DNA from 2 places in the Janthinobacterium sp. BJB446 genome. Region 2 is predicted to be linked to the other one. Evidence: predicted binding sites of a transcription regulator. Region 2 holds the regulator's gene; the other holds the start of a gene.

Region 1 (5,428 bases), on a different contig from region 2:
TGGCGTCTTGTGCAGGCGGCGCTTGCCACGTGGTTCCCACTTGAAATGCTTGACGGCATTGGTCAGATACACGCTGTCGCGTGCCATGCCCGCTTCCCGCAGCGCCTGGTCCAGCAGCGCGCCGGCCGGGCCCACGAAGGGCAAGCCTGCCAGGTCTTCCTGGTCGCCCGGCTGCTCGCCCACCAGCATGATGCGCGCCTGAGAATGCCCCGTGCCGGGCACGGCTTGCGTGGCGTGCTGCCACAGCGTGCAGCGGCGGCATTGGTCCAGGGTGGTGGGCAGTTCGCGCGCGGGCTGGGCGCGCTCGGCGGAGACCGGGATCATGGTGGCGCCGCTGCGCTGGCCCACGCTGGCCGTCTGGCCCGTGCGCCGTTCGCCATTCGCAGCGCCGCTGAGCATGGCAGGCACGATGGCGCCTTCGGGCAAGTTCTTCCAGAAGCGCGAGGGGATATGGCTGCGCAGCAGGCCTGCATTGACGCGCGCGGGATTGAAGATGCTGCGGTAGTAGGTCAGCCACAGGGCTTCGCCCGCATCGTCGATATCGGCCGCGCCGCTCAGCAGGGCCGGTCCCGCATGCAAGGTCGTGCCATCCCACAGCATGCTGGCGGTCGGCGTGGCGATCATCCAGCTGGCAGATCCCATGCGGCGGGCGAAGTGGCGCGCCACCTGCGGCAGCACGTCGTGCGTGGGCTCGAACCAGGCGACGAAGCGGGGTGCGCCCTCACTTTCCGCCCGCTCGCGGAAGCGCACATACGCATGCATGTCGTGCTCTTCGCGGCGCACGGCCTTGGCCATGGCGTGCAGGCGCGCGCCGTCCGCGTCAGCGGGAGAAAGTACATCGTGCTGGCCCAGTTGCCAGCGCCAGAGCACCTGGTACAGGAATGCCCAGCGGTCATGCACGTTGAAACAGGCGGCGCTTTCCAGCAATTCCACCAGGGAACGGGGCAGGCGCAGCAACGGCGCGCTGGTATCCGTCGCATCTGGCGTCGAGGAAAACAGGTCGCCATCACCGGGCTGTGACTGCCAGGCAACGTCGGCAGGCGGCACGCCGCGCGCGATCAGTTCGCGCGCGGCCGCGCGCCACTCGTCGAACGATTGCGCCAGCCGCACCACCGTACTCATGCGGCTTGCAGCTCCGGCCACAAATTCATCTGCTGCGGCGCTTCCGCCATGGCGCGGCGCAGGTGTTCGGAGGCAGTGGTGTCGCGCGCGGGAAAGTAGTCGACCGTGATGATGAAGGGGGCGATTTTCTTCATGCTGCAGCGCAGACGCGACAGGTCGGCGTAGCGCACTTGCCGCAACTGGCGCAGGTCGACGATGCGCTGCGCGTTGCGCAGGCCGATGCCGGGCACGCGGGCGATCATGTGCTGCGCCGCGCGGTTCAAGTCCAGCGGAAAATGTTCGCGGTGCGCCAGCGCCCACGCCAGTTTCGGATCGATATCGAGCGCCAGGTTGCCGCCCGTGGCGGGCAGCAGTTCGCTGGCCTGGAAACCATAGCTGCGCAGTAAAAAGTCGGCCTGGTACAGCCGGTGTTCGCGCAGCATGGGCGGCGGTGCCAGCGGCACGCTTTTCGGGCTGTCGGGGATGGGGCTGAAGGCCGAGTAATACACGCGCTTGAGTTTGTAGCTGCCATACAGAGTCTCAGCCGTGGAGAGGATTTGCTGGTCGTCGCTGGCGTCGGCGCCGACGATCATCTGCGTGCTTTGCCCGGCCGGCGCGAAGCGCGGCGACTTCGGTTCTTCCGCTTTCTCATCGAGCTTGCGGCGGATGGCGCCCATGGCCAGCTTGATCGTATGCACGCTTTTTTCCGGCGCCAGCTTTTGCACGCTGTCCTGCGTCGGCAATTCGATATTGACGCTGAGCCGGTCGGCATAGCGGCCCGCCTGCGCGATCAGGGCGGGATCGGCGTCGGGGATGGTTTTCAGATGGATATAGCCGCGGAACTGGTGCACCTCGCGCAACTCGCGTGCCACCTGCACCAGCTGCTCCATCGTATAGTCGGCCGACTGGATGATGCCGGAACTGAGGAACAGGCCGTCGATGTAGTTGCGCAGGTAAAAGTCGCTCGTCAGCTTGACCACCTCGGCCACCGTAAACCGCGCGCGCGGCACGTTCGAGCTGCGGCGGTTGACGCAGTACTGGCAGTCGTACAGGCAGTAATTCGTCAGCAGTACTTTCAGCAGCGAGACGCAGCGCCCGTCCGGGGTATAGCTGTGGCAAATGCCCATGCCCGAGGTGGCGCCAAAGCCCTCCTTGCCGATGGAATCGCGCTTGGGCGCGCCGCTGCTGGCGCAGGACGCGTCGTACTTGGCCGCATCGGCCAGGATTTCCAGCTTGTCCGTCAATTCCATGGTGCACCTCGATATACTGTGTTTATATACAGTATATCAGGAATGCGGTGCGACATAGTGCGCAAGAGGCTGCGTTTTTTGGCCAGTCAGGAATGGCCTGCAAACGGTAAGGACATTGCATATAAGTAATGAAATATGGTGCTAAGATATCAATGTTGGCTGGCGTTTCACTCTGTGAGGCTCTTAGCCAAAAATACCTCCGATCCACTCCCATGTTCAGCCTATCCCAGAAAAAATTCGTTTTATTATTTCTCGTCCTTTGCTTCCAGAGCCCGTTCGCGCAAAGCGACATCCTGCCCAAGCTCTCTGCCGTCTCCACAAACGCCTGCGATAAAAAAAATGGCGCATTGCAGATGAGCGTCGTGCTGGATAAGACCATCGCCGCCGCACACGAACCTGTTGGCGTGACCATCATGGTGGCGAATACCGGCAGAGATACCTTGCACTTGCCGTCCTTCATGGAACTGGAATCCTATTGGCTGCGTTTCGAGGTGCTCAATGAAAAAAACCAGCGGGTACACTGGTTGGGGCCGGAAATGAAAATAATTGAGACAGATGACAAGGTCTCTTTGGAAAAAGGCTACCAGTGGGGAAGAAAGTTCCACGATTTCGAGCGGCGCTACGCTGTATCCAAGGCCGGCACGTATCGCATACGGGCCATTTATGGCATATCGCCAGAGGGACGCTGTCCCTTTGGCCGCGTCGTCTCGGAAGTCGTCAGCTTGCGCATCCGCTAGCGGCATGCACGGGTTCGCAGACAGGCATGGCGTGATGTTTAGGTACTTGCAATGCAGGAGGCTGAGGCCATGAAGCTGGAAATAAAACTGGGCATAGGAGCCGTTTTGCTGGTTCTTTTTGCGTATTGGGTCATGCAGGAGCGGCGTACGAGCGGTGAGGAACCTGCCGTGACGCCGCTGGAGCAGCGGGCGATCGATGGGGATGGCAAGGCCATTGCCGAACTGCGCCAGGGATATTTGAAAAAAGGCGAAGTATCCACAGCGAATTACTGGCTGTATGCGGGAGCCCTGCGCGGGAATGCCGCATTGGTGGAGGAATATGCGCAACGGTTTGCGGCGATGCCGGAAGACAGGCAGGCGGCGCAAATACAAGGCATCAAGACCAGTTCCGCATCGCCCGCGCAAAAACAGGTCTTGCTTGAGAGGCTGGGCAGGAATTGATCGCTTCATCTGAGCGGTGAAATTGATCGGCTGGGTGTCGTCACGCTTCATCGGCGTACCGCAGCCGGCCTGTCCTCTCCCGGCGCCGGCTGCATTTTCCTCTTTTGCCGATTTGCCATTGCTTGACCCACGCGATGGCAGAACGCTATATATAAGTGTATATTACGGTCCTTGTTCACCGTTCACTTTACAAGGATACGACCATGCGCCTGACCTCCCTCGCCCGCCTGCTTGGCACCGCTCTTCTCGCTACTGCCGCCAGCTCCGCCTTTGCCGGCGAAGTGGTCGTGTCGGCCGCGGCCAGCCTGACGAATGCGTTCAAGGATGCGGCGCAAAGCTATGAGGCGCAGTATCCGGGCAGCAAGGTGTCCTTGAACTTTGCCGCCTCGGGCGTGCTGCTGCAACAGATCGTCAAGGGCGCGCCCGTCGACGTGTTTGCCTCGGCCGACCAGGAAACCATGGATGCGGCGCAAAAGCAGGGCCTCGTCTTGCCGGCCGACCGCATGGACTTCGTCGGCAACAGCCTGGTGCTGATCGTGCCGCACGACAGCAAGCTGGGCATCAAGAGCTTGAGCGACCTCACGCACAAGGGCGTGACCCGCGTGGCCATCGCCAATCCGGCCAGCGTGCCCGTCGGCCGCTATTCCGAAGGCGCGCTGAAAAAGGCGAATTTGTGGGATGCCGTGCAGACCAAGGCCATTGGCACGCAGAACGTGCGCCAGTCGCTCGACTATGTGGCGCGCGGCGAAGTCGATGCGGGCTTTGTCTACGCCACCGACGCGGCCATCATGAAAGACAAGGTCAACGTGGTGCTGGACGTGCCATTGGACGCGCCCGTGCTGTATCCGATCGCCACCATCAAGGGCAGCAGCAATGCGGCCGAAGCGAAGCGCTTCGTCAGCTACCTGCAGACGGCGCCGGCGCAAGCCATCCTGGCCAAGTACGGTTTCAAGAAACCATAATACAGGTAGGCGCCTGCATGGATATCGCCTGGACCGCGCTGGCCCTGTCGCTCAAGGTGGCGGCGTGGGCCACGGCGCTCAATTTGTTGCTCGGCATCGGCACGGGCTATCTGCTGGCGCGCACGCGTTTTCCCGGGCGCGAGCTGCTCGACGCCCTGTTGACCCTGCCGATGGTGATGCCGCCCACCGTACTCGGCTATTACCTGCTGGTGCTGCTGGGCCGGCGCGGCACCCTGGGCGTCTGGCTGCAGGACAGCTTCGGCATCAACCTGATTTTTACCTGGCAGGGCGCCGTGATCGCTTCCACCGTGGTCGCCTTTCCCCTCGTCTTCAAGCCGGCGCGCGCCGCCTTCGAAGCCGTCGATGGCCAACTGGAGCAGGCGGCCCGCGTGCTGGGCATTTCGGAACTGGCGATCTTTTTCCGCGTGACCTTGCCGCTGGCCTGGCGCGGCATCCTGGCCGGCGTGCTGCTGGGCTTCGTGCGCGCGCTGGGCGAATTCGGCGCCACCCTGATGGTGGCCGGCAGCATCCCCGGCAAGACGCAAACCCTGTCGGTGGCCGTGTATGAAGCCGTGCAGGCGGGCCAGGATGACGTGGCCAATACGCTGGTCCTGATTATCTCCTTTGTCTGCATCGTGGTGCTGTTGTCGGCTGGCCGCCTGGCGCCCGGGCGCATCGCGCACAAATGACGGCTATGATGACGCCTATGCAACTCGACCTCGACATTCGCGCCACCTTGCGCTCCGGCAAACGCCGCTTCGACATGCAAGTGCAATGCACGTCCGATAGCCAGCGCATCGCCATGTATGGCCCGTCCGGCGCCGGCAAGAGCATGACCCTGAAAGCCATTGCCGGACTCTTCACGCCTGACGCGGGCCATATCCGCCTGAACGGGCGCACCCTGTTCGATGCCGCCGCCGGCATCAACCTGCCGCCG
Region 2 (5,428 bases):
TCAGGTAAGCGAGTCCGCCCACATCATCGGCCTTGCCGAGCTGGGTCAGGGTTTCAAAAACAGTAATGACATCGGCTGGCTTGGAAGCGTTAACCATCTTGACGATTTGCTCGAAGATGATGCGATGGTCATAGCGATAGAAATCCTCCGCATGCATGAAGTCGGCGATGCGGTCATACGCGGCATTGTCGCGCAGCAGACCACCAATGACGGATTGTTCTGCTTCGATCGAATGCGGCGGAATACGGAGGGAATCCAGTTGCGGATCAGAGGGGGCGTTCATGGCGCGAATTATACCCGCTTCGGCGTGCTGGCAAAAATAAAGGGCTGAAATTGAGCGAAAAAAAGGCCACAAAAAAGCCGGGCGAACCCGGCTTTTCATAGTGCGGCAACGCTTGCGGGCCAGGCCCGCAGACGATTACGCGTTCGCGTCTGGTACGACAGCGATAACAACTTCCACGACCACGTCGGTGTGCAGAGCAACCGAAACGTTGTGCTCGCCAACGATCTTCAGCGGGCCGGTAGGCATGCGGATTTGTGCTTTTTCAACAGCAAAACCTTGCTTGGTCAGCGCTTCAGCGATGTCGAAGTTGGTGACGGAACCGAACAGACGGCCATCAACACCAGCTTTTTGAGCAACTTGAACGGTCAGGCCGCTCAGTTTTTCGCCCTGGGCTTGCGATGCGGCCAGTTTGGCGGCAGCAGCTTTTTCCAGTTCGGCGCGCTTGACTTCGAATTCAGCCACAGCGGTTGCCGTAGCACGACGTGCCAGGCGTTGCGGGATCAGGAAGTTACGTGCGTAACCGTCTTTGACTTTGACGACTTCGCCGAGGTTACCGACGTTAACAACTTTTTCTAACAGAATGATTTGCATAGTTCTTCTCCAGGAATATCTGACCGATTAAGCGTGGTGCAGATCGGTGTATGGCAGCAGCGCGAGGAAGCGAGCGCGCTTGATTGCGGTGTCAACTTGGCGCTGGTAGTGCGCTTTGGTACCGGTCAGGCGTGCTGGCATGATCTTGCCGTTTTCTTGGACGAAGTCTTTCAGCGTGTCGACGTCTTTGTAGTCGACTTGCTCAACGTGAGCTGCGGTGAAGCGGCAGAACTTCTTGCGTTTGAACAACGGGTTTTGCTGTTTGCGTTTTTCTTTAAGCTTGAGCTTATTTTTGTCGAACTTTTTACCGAATGCCATGTCAGGCTCCTGTATCTAAAATGCGCTAGTCAGAATTGACTGCACTAAAATCAATGATGTGAAACACCAAACTCTTGCTGTTGCGGCTCTTCCTGGCCAGGAAACCCGTGAACTGATATACCCCGCCCAAGCTTGCCTGACTGAACCTGCCTGAAATTTCGCCAGCGGCTAGCGCGGCAACATCAAACTCGGTCAAACGGGCAATCCCTGCTTCCATCTGCTGCGAACTGTGTTGCAATACTGCATTCACAATCGGCAGCCCTGCCGGGGTATAGCGCAATATTTCGCGCTCGGCAATGATGGCGGTTACTTGTAGCTGGTTCAGCGCACGATCCTGGTCAAGAATTAAGCTGCTGCTGCGGCTGGAGCGGCTGCTGGTGCTTCGGTGCGGTGGCTTTTGGCCGCGTCTTCGCGTTGTACCGATTTCATCATCGGCGAAGGAGCTGTTTCAGCTTTCTTCATTTTAACGGTCAGGTGACGCAACACGGCATCATTGAATTTGAATGCTGTTTCCAACTCGACCAGGGTCTCGTTGTCGCATTCGATGTTCAGGCAGATGTAGTGTGCTTTAGGCAGCTTTTGGATCGAGTAAGCCATTTGACGGCGGCCCCAATCTTCCACGCGGTGAACCGAACCGCCGCGGGTGGTTACGCTGGCTTTGTAGCGTTCGATCATCGCGGGCACTTGCTCGCTTTGGTCCGGATGGACGATAAAGACTATTTCATAATGACGCATGCAAACTCCTTCAGGTCGGATTGATAATCGCCCACCCCGGCGTCAAGACGGGTGTGGGAAGGTCAGCCGAAGATTATAACCGCCTTTTGCAAACGTTTCAATCATTCCTTCCACCAGCGCCCGAAAAGCCCGCGCGCCACCGTGCTTTCCGCCCCTGGACAAGTATTTCTTGCGAAATTCGCCTAAAACACGGAAATCCCCTTGCATAGTGGGCGATACTGTACAAAAATACAGACTGTTCATATAGACAGCATTTTAGTATGCACCCACCGCTCATGATCAAGCTGACAGCACGACAAGAACAAATCCTGAACCTGATCAAGGACGCGATTGAAAACACGGGCTTTCCTCCCACCCGTGCCGAAATCGCCAATGAACTGGGTTTCAAATCGGCCAATGCGGCCGAAGAGCATTTGCAGGCCCTGGCCCGCAAGGGCGCGATCGAGATTTCTCCCGGCACCTCGCGCGGCATCCGCCTGATCGGCGCGGCCGCTGAAGCCCTGCCATCGAAAGTGCCGGCAGCGCTGCTGATGTCGCTGCCCCTGATCGGCCGGGTGGCGGCAGGCTCGCCCATTCTGGCACAGGAAAACCTGGAAGCGAGCTACAACGTGGACCCCGCCCTGTTTTCTGCCAAGCCCGACTTCCTGCTGAAGGTGCGCGGCTGGTCCATGCGCGACGCCGGCATCATGGATGGCGATTTACTGGCCGTCAAGAAGGTCGATAGCGCCAAGAATGGCCAGATCGTCGTCGCCCGCATCGGCGACGAAGTCACCGTCAAGCGCTACAAGAAAACGGGTTCCGTCATCGAATTGCTGCCGGAAAACCCCGACTTCAAGGTCATTACCGTATCGCCGGAAGATGAATTCGCCCTGGAAGGTTTGGCGGTAGGCTTGATGCGCAGCTGGCATTGAACCTCCGCATGTAAAAAGGGCCGCAACAGCATGACTGTTGCGGCCCTTTTTTATTGCCCAGGCGTTTTATGCGTCCAGGGCGCTACGGAAATCCTCGAGCAAGTCCGCCTCATCCTCGATACCGACGGACACGCGGATCAGGGATTCGGCGATGCCCATGCTGGCGCGGCGCTCGGCGCCCATCTCGTAAAAGATCGTGTGGGCGACGGGAATGACCAGGGTGCGCGTGTCGCCGAGATTGCTCGCTGGAATGGCAAGATTGAGACGATTGAGGAAATCGAAGCAATCGATGCCATCCTTCAGCTCAAAGCTGAACAGCGAGCCATAGCTGCGGAACAAATCCGTCGCCAGCGCGTGCTGCGGATGCGCGGCCAGGCCCGGGTAATGCACGGCCGCTACCCGCGGGTCGGCAGCCAGCATGGTGGCCAGCGCCAGGGCGTTCGAGCAGGTGCGGTCCATGCGCAAGGCCATGGTTTCCGCGCCGACGGCGATATGGTGCGCCGCTTCCGGCCCCAGGGATGCGCCGAAATCGCGCAAGGCCTTGGCGCGGATTTGCGCGATGCCCCACTGCGCCGGCGCCGCCTTCTTGTAATTGTCGAAAATGTTCGGATACTGCGTCCAGTCGAACACGCCCGTGTCCGTCAAGCTGCCGCCCAGGGCATTGCCGTGGCCGCCGATGGATTTTGTCAGCGCATTGACCACCAGGCCCGCGCCCACGGCTTTCGGGCGGAACAGGTAGGGCGTCGTCATCGTATTGTCGACGATGTACAAAATGCCGCGTTCCTTGCACAACGCGCCGATCTTCGCCAGATCGGCGATCTGCGTGCGCGGATTGGCGATGGTTTCCACAAACACGATGCGCGTTTGCGGCGTGATGGCGGCGGCCACGTTGGCCACGTCCGTGGCGTCGACGAACGACACGCCGATGCCCTGCCCCGTCACCGTTTGCCACAGGCTGTTGGTGTTGCCAAACAAAAAGGCCGACGACACGACATGATCGCCCGCGCGCAAGAGCGCCTGCACCACGGCGCCGATGGCGCCCATGCCGGTGGCGAAGCACAGCGTGGCGACGCCGTCTTCCATCTTGTTGACCTTGTCTTCCAGCGCGGAAACGGTCGGATTGCCCTGGCGGCCGTAGCGGAAGCCGGGCTCCTTGCCCTGGAATACGGAAGCGAGCTGGCGCGCATCGCCGTAGCCGAAGGCAACGGAAGTATGCACGGGCTTGTGCAGGGAACCGTGCTCGATGCCCTTGCGGCGGTCGTTATGCAGGATGGTGGTGGTAAAGCCGTAGTTTTTTTTATCGTTCATGATCGCGGAGCAAAAAAAGCCCGGCGCTAGCCGGGCAAGATAATTACGCTTCTGTTGTCGCCAGGTTCAGGTTCAGCTGGGAACGCGGCGTATCTTCGGGCGCTGCCGCCTTCGGATGATGGCGCGCATATTCCAGGCGGTCCAGGTATTCCTGCGACACGTCGCCCGTCACGTACACGCCATCGAAGCACGACGCTTCGAAGTTGGTCAGGGCCGGGTTGACGTCGGCGATGGCCTGCTTGAGCGCGCCGATGTCCTGGTACACTAGGTAGTCGGCCGTGATTTCGCGGCACACTTCTTCCGTCGTGCGGCCATAGGCGATCAGTTCGTCGCGCGTCGGCATGTCGATGCCGTACACGTTCGGGTAGATCACCGGCGGCGCAGCCGAGGCGAAGATGACTTTCGTCGCGCCCGCTTCGCGCGCCATCTGCACGATTTCACGGCTGGTGGTGCCGCGCACGATGGAATCGTCGACCAGCAGCACGACCTTGTCCTTGAATTCGGACGGGATCGCGTTGAGCTTCTGGCGCACGGATTTCTTGCGCGCCGCCTGGCCCGGCATGATGAAGGTACGGCCGATATAGCGGTTCTTGATGAAGCCTTCGCGGTACTCGATGTTCAGCGCCATGGCCAGCTGGATGGCGGCCGGACGCGAGGAATCGGGAATCGGCATGACCACGTCGATATGCACGCCTGGCAATTCGGCGCGGATCTTCTCGGCCAGGTACTCGCCCATTTTCAGGCGCGTGGCGTACACGGAGGCACCGTCGATGACGGAGTCGGGACGGGCCAGGTAGACGAATTCGAACACGCACGGGTTCAGGCTGGCATTGTCGGCGCATTGGGCGCTGTGCAATTGCTTGTCAGCATCGATGAAGACGGCTTCGCCGGGGCCGATGTCGCGCACGAAGCGGAAGCCCATGCCTTCCAGGGCCACGGATTCGGAAGCGATCAGGTATTCCGGACCTTGCTCCGTTTCATTGATGCCCAGGCACAGCGGGCGGATGCCGTGCGGATCGCGGAAGGCCAGCAAGCCCACGCCGGCGATTTGCGCCACGGCGGCGTAACCACCCTTGACGCGGCGGTTCAGCACGGTAACGGCCTTGAAGATGGCTTCCGGGTCCAGGTTCAGGCCCGTCGTCGCTTCTTGGATTTCATGCGCCAGCACGTTGAGCAGCACTTCCGAATCGGAATCGGTATTGATGTGGCGGCGGTCATTCTTGAACATTTCCAGCTTCAACTGTTCCCAGTTGGTCAGGTTGCCATTGTGCGCCAGGGTGAT

What was found. The regulator LexA, encoded in region 2, represses DNA repair genes until DNA is damaged. The targets are predictions, from matches to a motif close to ACTGTATNNNNATACAGT.
Region 1: a site for LexA is predicted at 2,367-2,384, ahead of CSQ92_RS23705 (putative DNA modification/repair radical SAM protein). Genes of this name have one in related genera too.

Annotation. Positions count from the first base shown of each region.
Region 1 covers NZ_PDZK01000004.1:363,538-368,965, forward strand. Annotated here, with positions in the region: gene CSQ92_RS23700 (UdgX family uracil-DNA binding protein) at 1-1,122, opposite strand, end outside; gene CSQ92_RS23705 (putative DNA modification/repair radical SAM protein) at 1,119-2,351, opposite strand; gene CSQ92_RS23710 (hypothetical protein) at 2,564-3,088, shown strand; gene CSQ92_RS23715 (hypothetical protein) at 3,158-3,529, shown strand; gene modA (molybdate ABC transporter substrate-binding protein) at 3,733-4,491, shown strand; gene modB (molybdate ABC transporter permease subunit) at 4,509-5,180, shown strand; gene CSQ92_RS23730 (sulfate/molybdate ABC transporter ATP-binding protein) at 5,198-5,428, shown strand, end outside.
Region 2 covers NZ_PDZK01000001.1:3,114,588-3,120,015, forward strand. Annotated here, with positions in the region: gene CSQ92_RS13755 (replicative DNA helicase) at 1-283, opposite strand, end outside; gene rplI (50S ribosomal protein L9) at 419-874, opposite strand; gene rpsR (30S ribosomal protein S18) at 902-1,192, opposite strand; gene priB (primosomal replication protein N) at 1,218-1,517, opposite strand; gene rpsF (30S ribosomal protein S6) at 1,538-1,927, opposite strand; gene lexA (transcriptional repressor LexA) at 2,203-2,838, shown strand; gene CSQ92_RS13785 (cystathionine gamma-synthase family protein) at 2,905-4,146, opposite strand; gene purF (amidophosphoribosyltransferase) at 4,190-5,428, opposite strand, start outside.